One region of the Bacillus sp. JJ1566 genome, then DNA from elsewhere that is predicted to be linked to it. Evidence: riboswitches for the same ligand, from Rfam matches in the RefSeq annotation. Region 1 holds a riboswitch; each other region holds the start of a gene.

Evidence for each region. A riboswitch is a leader RNA that binds a small molecule or an ion and turns the genes downstream of it on or off. The one in region 1 is predicted to bind S-adenosylmethionine.
Region 2: linked by a shared signal. The riboswitch ahead of mtnW (2,3-diketo-5-methylthiopentyl-1-phosphate enolase) and the one ahead of V7112_RS11705 (carboxymuconolactone decarboxylase family protein) in region 1 are both predicted to bind S-adenosylmethionine.
Region 3: linked by a shared signal. The riboswitch ahead of V7112_RS09455 (iron-containing alcohol dehydrogenase family protein) and the one ahead of V7112_RS11705 (carboxymuconolactone decarboxylase family protein) in region 1 are both predicted to bind S-adenosylmethionine.
Region 4: linked by a shared signal. The riboswitch ahead of metK (methionine adenosyltransferase) and the one ahead of V7112_RS11705 (carboxymuconolactone decarboxylase family protein) in region 1 are both predicted to bind S-adenosylmethionine.

Annotation. Positions count from the first base shown of each region.
Region 1 is NZ_JBALOP010000025.1:202,307-205,467, reverse strand. It holds gene V7112_RS11715 (HAAS domain-containing protein) at 1-671, opposite strand, end outside; gene V7112_RS11710 (PadR family transcriptional regulator) at 676-999, opposite strand; gene V7112_RS11705 (carboxymuconolactone decarboxylase family protein) at 1,188-1,856, opposite strand; SAM riboswitch class I at 2,015-2,123, opposite strand; gene V7112_RS11700 (2OG-Fe(II) oxygenase) at 2,325-2,969, opposite strand.
Region 2 is NZ_JBALOP010000057.1:6,064-9,224, reverse strand. It holds gene V7112_RS20305 (carbon-nitrogen family hydrolase) at 1-179, opposite strand, end outside; gene V7112_RS20300 (pyridoxal phosphate-dependent aminotransferase) at 267-1,442, shown strand; SAM riboswitch class I at 1,583-1,689, shown strand; gene mtnW (2,3-diketo-5-methylthiopentyl-1-phosphate enolase) at 1,879-3,117, shown strand; gene V7112_RS20290 (2-hydroxy-3-keto-5-methylthiopentenyl-1-phosphate phosphatase) at 3,121-3,161, shown strand, end outside.
Region 3 is NZ_JBALOP010000018.1:60,269-63,429, reverse strand. It holds gene V7112_RS09460 (MetQ/NlpA family ABC transporter substrate-binding protein) at 1-836, opposite strand, end outside; gene V7112_RS09455 (iron-containing alcohol dehydrogenase family protein) at 878-1,987, opposite strand; SAM riboswitch class I at 2,082-2,201, opposite strand; gene V7112_RS09450 (phosphoglycerate dehydrogenase) at 2,340-3,161, opposite strand, start outside.
Region 4 is NZ_JBALOP010000023.1:20,242-23,402, reverse strand. It holds gene pckA (phosphoenolpyruvate carboxykinase (ATP)) at 1-1,263, opposite strand, end outside; SAM riboswitch class I at 1,530-1,695, shown strand; gene metK (methionine adenosyltransferase) at 1,941-3,137, shown strand.

The DNA of each region.
Region 1 (3,161 bases):
ATCATTAGGATTGTTTCAATACTCCAGCTCGTAAATCGGGTAAAAAGATCAGGAATAATTAGGAAGACTGGTATCCAAATGAGAAACCACGCTTTACTCAAAAGTGCTGTTCCAATAAAAAAAACACTGCAAATCAGAATGACAATAACCTCTGCTGTCGTGTCCCCTATAAAAAACGGCTTAACGAATATACCACTTACAACGATGATAAGAATGGCTAACGTTGTTACAAGCGCACTCGCAATCATGCCCCCAATAAAAAACTTCTTCTTGGAGAATTGCTTTCGACCAGCATTCTGTAAAAAGTAAACATAAATCGCAAGCCCCAACACAGCTAAAATTGGTATTCCAATAACTTGTATAATGTTTAGTTCAAACTCACCTCTTATTGCAGGGCCAATAAGGAAATAGGTAATCACTCCAAGAAAATAGACTGGAAGGAATCTTACAAGTTGTTTAAAATCTGTCTTCATCTCTTGCTTTAGGGAAGCCATATATTGTTCAGGTGTTTGATCAATAATATCATTAATACTCCTCCCGCTTTTCTCTACTTCGAGGAGATGATCCGATAATTCCTCGATTAATTCGTTGATTTCTTGATCATTTTTTCCAGACATTATTAAGTACATTCTGAGATTGTCTATAAATGCCTCACTTTTCGCTGATAGCATAACCTTACCTTCCTTTCAGTAATTCATTCACTGGTTTTGAAATTTGTTCCCATTCTTCGGAAATGACCTCTATTGCTTCATGCCCTTTTTCTGTCAAAAAGTAATATTTTCGATTTGGTCCTGATTCAGAGGGTCTCATTTCTCCCCGAATCAGCCCATTCTTCTGGAGCCGCAATAATATGGGATAAATTGTTCCTTCACTTACATCAGCTAATCCAATATTCAGCAGTTTTTGTGAAAGCTCATAACCATAAATCGGCTCTTTTTCAATCACAGCTAAAACACATCCGTCTAAAATTCCCTTTAATAATTGGCTTCTTATCGACATTTCATTATACTTCCTCCTCTAGTTTGTTATACAAGATAGCAAACCAAAAAAATAATGATTTTCTTAGGTAGTTGGCTAAACAAGATAGTAGTTAAAAAAACAACTATCTTGTTATACAAAATAGTTGTTTTAAGTTTAAGTTTTTTTCATTTTTTTGTCAATAGGATTTTGAAATTTTTGTGTTACGATTACTTCTCATCATAAGCATTAAGTGCATTTACACTATGCGCCAACGCAGATCCTGCTTTTAAAGCAACTGCAACGAAAATCGCTTCTGTGATTTCTTCCAAATCGGCGCCCGCTTTTTTAGCGTTTTTCGTATGAAGGTCAATACAATATGCGCATCCGGTTGTATGTGCACTTGCCACTGCAATTAGTTCTTTATCCTTTTCTGTTAAGTTTTGTGCTTTGAGAGATTTCGTATCAAAATCAATAAAAGCTTTAAATGCATCACCATTTAATTCAGCAAATTCCTTCAGTCGTGGAAAATACGCTGCTTTATATAGCTCTTCATCGCCATTTCCATCATAGGCGTTGAGTGCATTCACCCCATGTGCTAAAGCAGAACCTGCCTTCAATGCTGTTGCCACAAAAATAGCCTCTGCTACTTCTTCTTTTGTCGAGTCATTCTTTTTCGCATTCCCAACATGCAAATCAATGCAATATGGACAACCCGTGATATGAGCTACCGCTACTGCAATTAGTTCCTTTTGCTTTACAGAAAGTCTACCTGCTGCTAATGCTTGACTATCAAACTTGATGAACGCTTGAAACGTTTCTGGTGCATACTGTTTCAACTCTGGAAGTCTACCGAAATATTCTTTTTTGTACAAGCTATCTGTTTTTGTTAATGTCATCGTAAATCTCTCCCTTTACTATTTTTCACCAAATAAAATACGACTTTTCGGATAAATTTTCCCACCTTTTAAAATGAGTACTCTAGATTTCCGATAGAATTAAGCCTACGAAATTCAAAAAGCCCCTTCCGTTGAGGAAGAGGCACTATGTACATCCACACTCATCTTTCAAGCATAAGCTTGCTGGAATTAGCACCTTATTACATTCATCGTAATGGTTGCTGCGGGATCTACGGACCAGGTTCCTCCCCCGACTCTTGATAAGAGAAAATCGTATTTAATTTAGTATTATTGAATAATATTAGCTTACTTGAATTGGCAATAGGTTGTCAACGAAAAAATCGGATAATTTCGAAAACAGGGTTTTGTCACTCTGAATCCTTGACGGATAAAAAATCAAAGATACAGTTTTTAATACTTTAGATTAAAAATGAGAAGCAAAATAATGCTTCTCACTTAAAAAATGTTTTATTTAACTCTTTTCCTTCTCATCCATTGTGTTGCAGCCCACTTATCACCAACAATAACAGGTGCCCCACCATGTAAGGTTAACTCATTTAAAGCTGGATCATTATAAAAGTACTCAAAATACACTGCCATCCCTTTTTGTGGAGATACTGAAAAATTTAGATTAGGAAAATACGTTTCCCCACCTTGCTCCACATCGCTTAAATACATGACAAGCGTACTAATTCTAGGGTTGTTTAATTTATAATTAGTAGTGAAAAAGTCAAAATGAGCTTTATATTCTTGCCCAATCTGGTAATTTAGAATTTGAAGACCTTCTCCATGTTCCATTGGTATATTCATAATCTGCGAAATTCTTTTTTCAATTCTCGTAACAATGACATTTTCACTTTCCTCTATAAATGTACTACTACTGGTTCTCATCGTATCCACCTGTGCATTGCTAATTTTAGAACGATGCATTCTGTCCTTTGACAACCTCATTAATTCATCGCATTCTTCATCACTTAACACATTTCCTAAAATCACGATTAATGGCTTATCCATCCTAGCAACAATCTTTATTTCCCGATCCTCTGTGGTGATTTTATTGCCAATATGGTTAAAAATCGTTGGCTCATTAGTAGTTACGTTTGTTGCATCCATTGTCAACCTTCATCAATCCTTTTCAATCGTTTAAATTTTAAAACAAATAGATTGATATAATACAGAAAGCAATTATTTAATAGGTTTTTGTTCGTTGGTCCCTCCTGATTTTTCAAAATGGATGTCTAATTAGTTAAAACTGGAAAAATTATCAGGTTTTTATTTTACACCCTGAAAGGTTATTTTTCTACT
Region 2 (3,161 bases), on a different contig from region 1:
TCGGCAATTTCATCTAATCTCGTTAAGTCATATCCCGTTGTCCAAAGCTCTGGCAGGACAATAATATCGGGATTATCCTGAGTCATTGTGTTTTCGATTTCTTTAGAAATAAGGTCAAAATTATCTTGCGGTTTTCCGAATTGAATATCATACTGAATACATGCAATTTTTAGATTCATTTGGGTCCTCCCTATGAAATGATACTTTACAAGTAACAATATATGATATTAGACTAGTATTTCAAGTATTTTGAAGAAGGTGTACACATGAAAAATTTTGAACAATCTAAAATTCTCCAAAATTTACCAAAACAGTTTTTCGCATCCCTTGTTACAAAGGTGAACAATGTCGTTGCCCAGGGGCACGATGTCATAAATTTAGGGCAGGGAAATCCTGATCAACCAACTCCACAACATATCGTAGAAGCTTTAAAGGATGCTGCAGATCAGCCGAAATTTCATAAATATTCTCCATTTCGCGGCCATTCTTTTTTAAAGAAAGCAGCAGCAGAATTTTATCAACGTGAATACGGAGTTGAACTTGATCCAGAAACAGAGGTAGCCGTTTTATTTGGCGGTAAGGCAGGGTTAGTTGAGATCCCACAATGTCTGTTAAATCCCGGTGATGTTGCATTGGTTCCAGATCCTGGTTACCCCGATTATTGGTCTGGTGTTGAGCTTGCTCGAGCAGAAATGGCGTATATGCCTTTGAAAGAGGAAAATGCCTTTTTACCCGACTACTCACAAATTGATTCAGAAAAGCTTGAAAAAGCCAAGGTCATGTTTTTAAATTATCCAAATAACCCAACCGGGGCCGTAGCAACAAAGGAATTTTTTGAAGATACAATCTCCTTTGCTAAAGAACATGATATTTGTGTAGTGCATGATTTTGCATATGGTGCAATTGGATTTGAAGGTAAAAAACCAATCAGTTTCTTACAATTGGACGGGGCCAAGGATATCGGGATTGAAATTTATACTTTATCAAAGACATATAACATGGCAGGGTGGAGAGTTGGATTTGCGGTTGGAAATCCTAGCGTAATCGAAGCGCTAAATCTCATTCAAGACCATATGTATGTAAGTTTGTTTAGCCCAATCCAAGCTGCGGCGGCAGTAGCACTAACCGAGTCACAGGACTGTGTAAAGGAACTAGTGGACAGGTACGAATCAAGACGTAACGCTTTCATTGGTGCACTTCAAGACATCGGCTGGGACGTACAAGCACCTGCAGGCTCCTTTTTCGCATGGCTACCAGTACCTGAAGGATATACATCTGTTAGCTTTGCAGATCTTTTACTTGAAAAAGCCCATGTTGCAGTCGCGCCAGGAATCGGCTTTGGTGAATATGGTGACCGCTATGTTCGCGTTGGCTTTTTAACGGATGAAGACCGACTAGTTGAAGCAGCAAACCGAATCAAAAAATTGAATCTGTTTAAATAAACAATCATTTGCAAAAATTAAAAAACGTTTGACAAGAAAAATAATTCCTGTCATAATCCTAATTAAATTCAGTGTCGTAAAAATTAAATAAAGGTTGAGCTTTCTGTAATTGAGACTCAACATGTAAAATAAAATCTATTTTCTTATTAAGAGCAGGTGGAGGGACTAGCCCAATGAAGCCCGGCAACCGACTTACATGGTGTAAGCACGGTGCTAATTCTTGCAGCGTTGAGCTGAGAGATAAGAAGATGTTAGTTTGCTAACCTCTTCTTATGAAGAGGTTTTTCGTTTTTTATGTCTAGTTTAAGGCGCCATCGGCTCTATGTTCTAGAAGGCAAAAGGCGCCTTCTGTCAGCGCTTTTCTTATGCTTGTCGCCGATAGGCAGGCTCCTTGAACTTTTCTTGTTCGGAACATTTTTAGAAATGAGGGTTTAACATGAGTGAAGTGATTGCTACATATTTGGTACATGACAACAGTGATAATTTGGTGAAAAAAGCTGAAGGCATTGCACTTGGATTAACGGTGGGTTCTTGGACGACATTACCAAAACTTGAGCAGGAACAACTTAAAAAGCATAAGGGAAAAGTCATAAGTGCCCGGCAATATGAAGATGACCATCGGGCAAGTCAATATTTAGGGAAACAAACTAAAAAAGGCATTATTAAAATTGCCTACCCATATGCAAATTTTAGTCCAGATCTACCAGCCATTTTAACAACTGTCTTTGGTAAGCTCTCGCTAGACGGGGAGATAAAGTTGCTAGATTTGGAGTTTTCAAGTGAAGTGAAGGCCGCATTTCCAGGGCCAAAATTTGGGATCAATGGTATCCGCGAAAAACTAGGAGTATTTGATAGGCCGCTTGTGATGAGCATTTTTAAAGGGGTAATTGGAAGGGATATTGAATACCTTAAGGAGCAGCTTCGTGAGCAGGCACTTGGTGGTGTGAATATCATCAAGGATGATGAAATCCTTTTTGAGAATCCTTTAACTCCGTTTGAAGCGCGAATTACAGAAGGCAAAAAAGTGCTTGAGGAAGTTTATACTGAAACCGGACATCGCGCTCTTTACGCAGTGAACTTAACTGGTAGAACCTTTGAATTAAAGGAAAAAGCACGGAAGGCAGTGAAGCTTGGCGCTGATCTGTTATTGTTTAATGTATTTGCGTATGGACTTGATGTTCTTCAAAGCTTAGCAGAGGATCCGGAAATTTCAGTTCCGATTATGGCTCACCCAGCAGTAAGTGGTACGTTAACACCGTCCGAATTTTACGGGTTTTCAAATCAATTACTGCTTGGAAAATTATTACGATATGCAGGTGCAGATCTTGTCTTGTTCCCTTCACCATATGGAAGTGTTGCACTTGAAAGGGAACAAACATTGGCGATTGCAACTGAATTAACGAAACCTGATGAATCATTTAAGCCGTCATTTCCAGTTCCGTCAGCGGGCATACATCCTGGCTTAGTGCCACTGCTTATCAACGATTTTGGGAAAGAAAGTGTGATTAATGCAGGTGGTGGTGTTCATGGACATCCAACCGGTGCCATTGGTGGCGGAAAAGCGTTTCAGACGGCAGTGGATGCAGTCCTTTCGGGAAAGACACTTGTGGAATTTGCTCAAAATAACCCAGAGCTAAAACAGGCAATCGATTTATGGGGATACAAAGAGGTATAAGCGATGAACAAACCAATTATTTTCTGTGATTTTGATGGCACAAT
Region 3 (3,161 bases), on a different contig from region 1:
TACCAAGAAGGAATAATAGAACCCTTGAATTCTTCTTCAATGAATTTTGTTATTTCTTCACTACGATAAATATCCGCTAATTTCGTAATAATTTCATCATCTTTGTTTTCAGTTCTAACGGCAGCATGGTTTACATATGGAGAATCCTTAGGTTCGATAAAAATGGCATCCTCGGAAGGTGTAAATCCTGCTTCAATCGCAAAGTTCGTATTAATCGCTGCTGCATCAAGTTCTTCTAGCTGACGTGCAATCTGTGCAGAGTCAAGTTCAATGAACTCGTAATTATTTTTATTTTCCTCAATATCCTTAACAGTCGAGTTGATTCCAGTATCTGGGTCTAATTTGATCAAGCCTGCTTTTTCAAATAGAAGGAGTGCACGTCCGCTGTTTGTTGGGTCACTAGGTAAACCGATTTTAGCTCCATCTTTAAGCTCACTTACATCCTTTACCGTTAATGAATAAACTCCCATTGGGAATGTTACAGTGTCGAATGATTTTATAAGGTCCAATTTACGGTCTTCTTTAAATGCATTAAAGTACGGCTCAGTTTGGAAAATGTTTAAGTCGAGCTCTTTTTCATCTAAGGCAATATTTGGCATAACATAGTCGGTGAAGACTTTGATTTCGATATTTAGGTCTTCTTTCTCTGCAAGCTCTTTTACTTTTTCAAGAATTTGTTCGTGAGGACCTGCTGTAACACCAATAACTAGCTTTTCGTCACTGTATAAACCTTCAGCTTTTTCGTCTTTTGAACCACTAGACTCACTGCTTCCACCGCATGCTGCAAGAACCGAAATAACTAAAACCAATAAACTAGCTAATAACCACTTTTTCATGTCTTTTCCTCTTTTCGTTGTGTATTTTGATTGAACTTTGATTAATGGACTTTATTGAAATAAAGATTTTCTACTTCACGTATGGCAGATAAGAGTGCTTCTTCTGAAATACTTATCTCCATGAAATGGATCGATTCCTGAGGAAGAGTTGCTTTTCTAACGATTTTATCTAAAAGAGTTTGATCCTCCAGATTGATCGTTAAGTCTGCTAAGCTTACTGGAAGTCCCCACTCCTGATAATAGTTTGACAGTCTTAAAATCTCTTGCAGCTTGTTCTCTAGGGCTAATTGGACCAGTATTCCATATGCAACAAGCTCACCGTGTAGAAAGCTTCTGGCTTCGGTTGCTTCGGTGAGACCATTATGAACAGAATGGGCGCCGGCTACTCTTCCTGCTTTTTCTCCAAAGCCGCCTACCATACCACCAGTCATAATAATTGCCTCAATTACTCTAACCAGTTCATCAGAGACAATTCCTTTAGAAGCAGATTGGATAGCTGCTGTGGCATCCTTTAGCAGAACATCTCTGCAAATAGAGGCTGAGAATTGTGAAACCTTAAGCCAAACCGGTAGTTCTTGATTTTTGAAAAATGAAGAAGTTAATGCCTCTGCTTCATAAAACTTCGCTAGCGTATCGCCAATTCCAGCTCGTAAGTACTTTACTGGAGCTTTTGCAATTACAGCAGGTTCAATAAGTACTAGGGTATTGGCAAGAGGGAATTCGGTGTAGTGTGTGAAAACTCCATTTTGGTCATAGAACACACTAAGAGGAGTCCATGCCGCACAGGTTGATGCAATACTCGGAATTAAAATGGATTTTATACCTGCTTTTATTGCAGAAGCCTTGGCGATGTCTAGGGCTGTTCCGCCTCCGATACCAATGACTGCCTCAGCTGAATCCGCTGATAGCTGATCTGAAATACTTTCAACCTTCTGTAATGTGCAGTGGCCTTCTACAAAAGTAAAATTAGAACTATGGGAGTTTGTTATTTTCTCCGGTAAGTATGGGCGAACTGCATTCCAAGCCTTTGTACCGCATACTATATGCATTTTTTGAACTTTAAGCTCAGATAAAAGGATTTCTAATTCCTTAAGGATCCCTTCACCAATTCTATAATGACCGGGTGCTCCTTTAACAATCGCTATGGACATATTTTTCATCCTTTCCTTCATAAAAATAAATGATCAAAAAATAGAAAATGCCTCTCATAAAGAGAGGCATAGATATACTTAAAAAGTAGCACCTCTCTCATTTTTCAAAATACATTGTATTTTGCAGGATTTAGCACCTGTTCATGTTTTTTAATTAAACATGAATGGTTGCCGGGCTTCACAGGGCCAGTCCCTCAGCCACTCTCAATAAGAGAATTTTTATTAAATTTATTTAATATTTTGATAGTAAACTGGATTTAAAGGTAAGTCAATGTTTTTTGTTGCAATTGTCTAAAATTTATAAATAAATGAGCAAAAGATTGCCCGCTGTTTCTAAATTAAACTTATTATCTTAAATCACACGTGCAGAAATAATTCCGTTAATTTGCTTGATTTTTTCTAGTATACTAGGAACGATTTCACCGTTAACTTCATTATCAATGTCAATCATTGTATAGGCATATTCACCGCGGCTTCTGTTTACCATGTCAGCGATATTTAGTTCATAGTTTGAGATAGCTGACGTGATTTGACCAACCATGTTTGGCACATTTTTATGGAATGCTGTTACTCGAGTTTTTCCTGTATAAGGAAGAGCTGCATTTGGAAAGTTCACTGAGTTTTTGATATTTCCTGTTTGCAAAAATTCTCTCGTTTGGCGAGCTGCCATAATCGCGCAATTTTCCTCTGATTCATTTGTTGAAGCACCAAGATGTGGTGTGCAAATGGTATTTTTCATTTTTAAAACATTTTCATTAGGGAAGTCGGTCATATACTTTCCTACAATACCATCTTCGAGAGCAACCGCGATATCAATTTCGTTGACAAGCTCTCCACGTGAGAAGTTAATAATGTGAACACCCGGCTTCATTATGCTGAATGCTTCTTTATTAAACATTTCTTTTGTATCTTTGGTTAATGGAACGTGTACGGTAATATAGTCAGACTCCGCAAACAGCTGTTCAATTGACATTGCACGCTGTACATTACGTGATAAATTCCAAGCTGTATCAACAGAGATGAATGGATCAAATCCAATAACATCCATATCTAGATCAAGCGCATCATTTGCGACAAGCGCACCAATTGCACCTAAACCAATAACACCTAAAGTTTTTCCTTTAATTTCTTTTCCGACAAATTGCTTTTTACCTTTTTCAACAAGTGCAGGTAT
Region 4 (3,161 bases), on a different contig from region 1:
TTGAACATTATGCTCGTCAATCTTTCTTCCTAGCATTTCTGCATACTCAGTTGCAGCCAGTGGAAGGAAAGGAGAGCCAAAGCAGGTTGAGAATGTTGCTTCTGGTGCTGTTACACCACGCTCTGTTCCTGCAAGCTTACTTGTGTAGCCACTTAAGAAATGATACATGGCTTGTTCTTTTGTTAGTTTACTAATTGGAGGGAGAACACCGAAAGCATCTGCTGTTAGGAATACAATTGTGTTCGGATGACCCGCAATACTTGGTACAATAATATTATCAATATTGTCAATTTGGTATGCTGCTCTTGTGTTTTCAGTCAATGCATTGTCATCATAATCTGCAATTCTTGATTCTTCATCTACTATTACATTTTCTAAAACAGAGCCGAAGCGAATAGCATCAAAAATTTGTGGCTCCTTCTCACGCGAAAGATTGATGGTTTTAGCATAGCAGCCACCTTCTATATTAAACACGCCAGAGCTAGCCCAACCGTGCTCATCATCTCCAATTAGTCGACGTTTTGGATCGGCAGAAAGAGTTGTTTTGCCTGTTCCAGACAGACCAAAGAAAAGTGCAACATCTCCTTCTTGACCTACGTTAGCGGAGCAGTGCATGGAGAGAATATTTTGCTCAGGCAGTACATAGTTCATTACAGAGAAAATCGATTTTTTAATCTCACCAGCATACTCAGTTCCTCCTATTAAAACTGTTCGTTTTTCGAAGGAAATAATGATGAAGGTTTCGGAGCGTGTGCCATCTACTTCAGGGTCTGCTTTGAAATTTGGTGCGCATATGACTGTGAATTCAGGTTGATGTGTTTTTAAATCCTCTTCAGTTGGTCGAACAAACATTTGTTGGGAAAATAAATTATGCCAAGCATATTCGTTAATCACTTGGATGGGCATACGTACTTTTTTATCGGCACCTGCATATCCATTGAATACATAAATTTCTTCTTTTTCTTTCAAGTATGAAAGCACCTTTGTGTAAAGGTTTTCAAATGTAGCTTCAGAAATTGGTTTGTTCACCTTACCCCAGTCAATTCTATCTTTAATAGATGCTTCTTCTACGATGTATTTGTCTTCTGGTGATCTTCCTGTGTATTTCCCTGTTGTTGCACATACAGCCCCAGTCGAAGTAAGGATTCCCTCTTGTCTTGCGAGTACTTTTTCAACTAAAATAGGAACAGATAGATTATGAAGTACGTTTTTTCCATTCACTAATTCCAATAGCTGCTCATTTGAAACTTCAACTGAATTCATGTAAAACCATCCTTTATCATTTTTTATATAATCAAATTTTACAATTAGTATAACACATTGAAAAAAATAGTCTATACTATTAAACGTATTTTACGTAATATATCTTAAAAAGTGCGTACATATTCAAAAATAGTCCTTTATAATACTTCCATTTTCGAAGATTGTCTGTTTCGTGAAAAAAGTGGACATACTTCGATATGATTTTTTTGAAATTATATTGACATGAAAAGGTTTACTGCGTTATGATAATTCATTGAACGGATACTCTCTTATCCCGAGCTGGCGGAGGGACAGGCCCAATGAAACCCGGCAACCATCACTTTTCTTATATATCAAATAAGTTTTTGTGGAACCTATACAAAGTAGGTCTCTCATTTGACAAAAAGTGATAAGGTGCTAACCTGAGCAAGGCATGACCTTGATCGATAAGAGTGAAAGGCGAGATAAATGATAATACCTTTCCTCAAATAAGTAGGGAAGGTTTTTTATTTCTTAAATGAGAACATTCATGGTTTCAAGCATGTTACTTAAAGCGTTTATATGTGTACATCACAGATAACTAGTCAATAAGGATAGAAAATCGTGAAGGTAACAATACTAAGGGAATGAGTACCGTATCAATGAATGTCAGAATTTGAGTATAATTGAATTCTGAATCGAAAAAGGAGGAAGCGTTTGTGACAACTAGACGCCGTTTATTTACTTCTGAGTCTGTTACGGAAGGACATCCAGATAAAATCTGTGACCAAATTTCAGATTCTATTTTAGATGCCATCTTAGCAAATGATGCAAATGCACGCGTAGCGTGTGAAACTTCTGTTACAACAGGTCTTGTACTTGTTGCGGGAGAGATTACAACCTCTACATATGTAGATATCCCAAAGATTGTCCGTGAAACGATTAAAGAGATTGGTTATACTCGTGCAAAATACGGATTTGACTACGAAACATGTGCTGTATTAACATCGATTGATGAGCAATCTCCAGACATTGCGATGGGGGTAGACCAAGCGTTAGAGGCTCGAGAAGGTCAAATGACAGACGAGCAAATTGAAGCGATTGGAGCAGGTGACCAAGGCTTAATGTTCGGTTATGCTTGTAATGAAACAAAAGAGTTAATGCCTTTACCGATTTCATTAGCTCATAAGCTATCACGTCGTTTAACAAAGGTTCGTAAAGATGAGATTCTTCCTTATTTACGTCCAGATGGTAAAACGCAAGTGACAGTTGAGTATGATGAGAACAATAATCCTGTTCGTATCGACACAATTGTTATTTCAACTCAGCACCATCCGGAAATCTCACTAGAACAAATTCAACGAAATCTTAAAGAACATGTCATCAATCCAGTTGTTCCAAGTGAACTAATTGATGAAAATACGAAATACTTTATTAACCCAACTGGCCGTTTTGTAATTGGTGGTCCACAAGGAGATGCTGGTTTAACTGGCCGTAAAATCATTGTTGATACGTACGGTGGTTATGCAAGACATGGCGGTGGCGCATTCTCTGGTAAGGATCCAACTAAGGTTGACCGTTCTGCTGCCTATGCTGCTCGTTATGTTGCGAAAAACCTTGTGGCAGCTGGATTAGCTGATAAATGTGAAGTACAGCTTGCATACGCAATCGGTGTTGCCCAACCAGTTTCTATTTCTGTTGACACTTTTGGTACAGGAACAGTATCTGAAGATGTTCTTGTAGAGCTAGTTCGTGATAATTTCGATTTACGTCCTGCTGGAATTATTAAGATGTTAGACCTTCGTCGTCCAATTTATAAGCAAACTGCTGCATATGGTCACTTTGGTAGAAACGATCTCGATGTACCATGGGAGCGTACTGACAAAGCAGAAACACTTAAATCACAAGCAAAATAAGATAAAAAAAGCTCGCCAATTTTG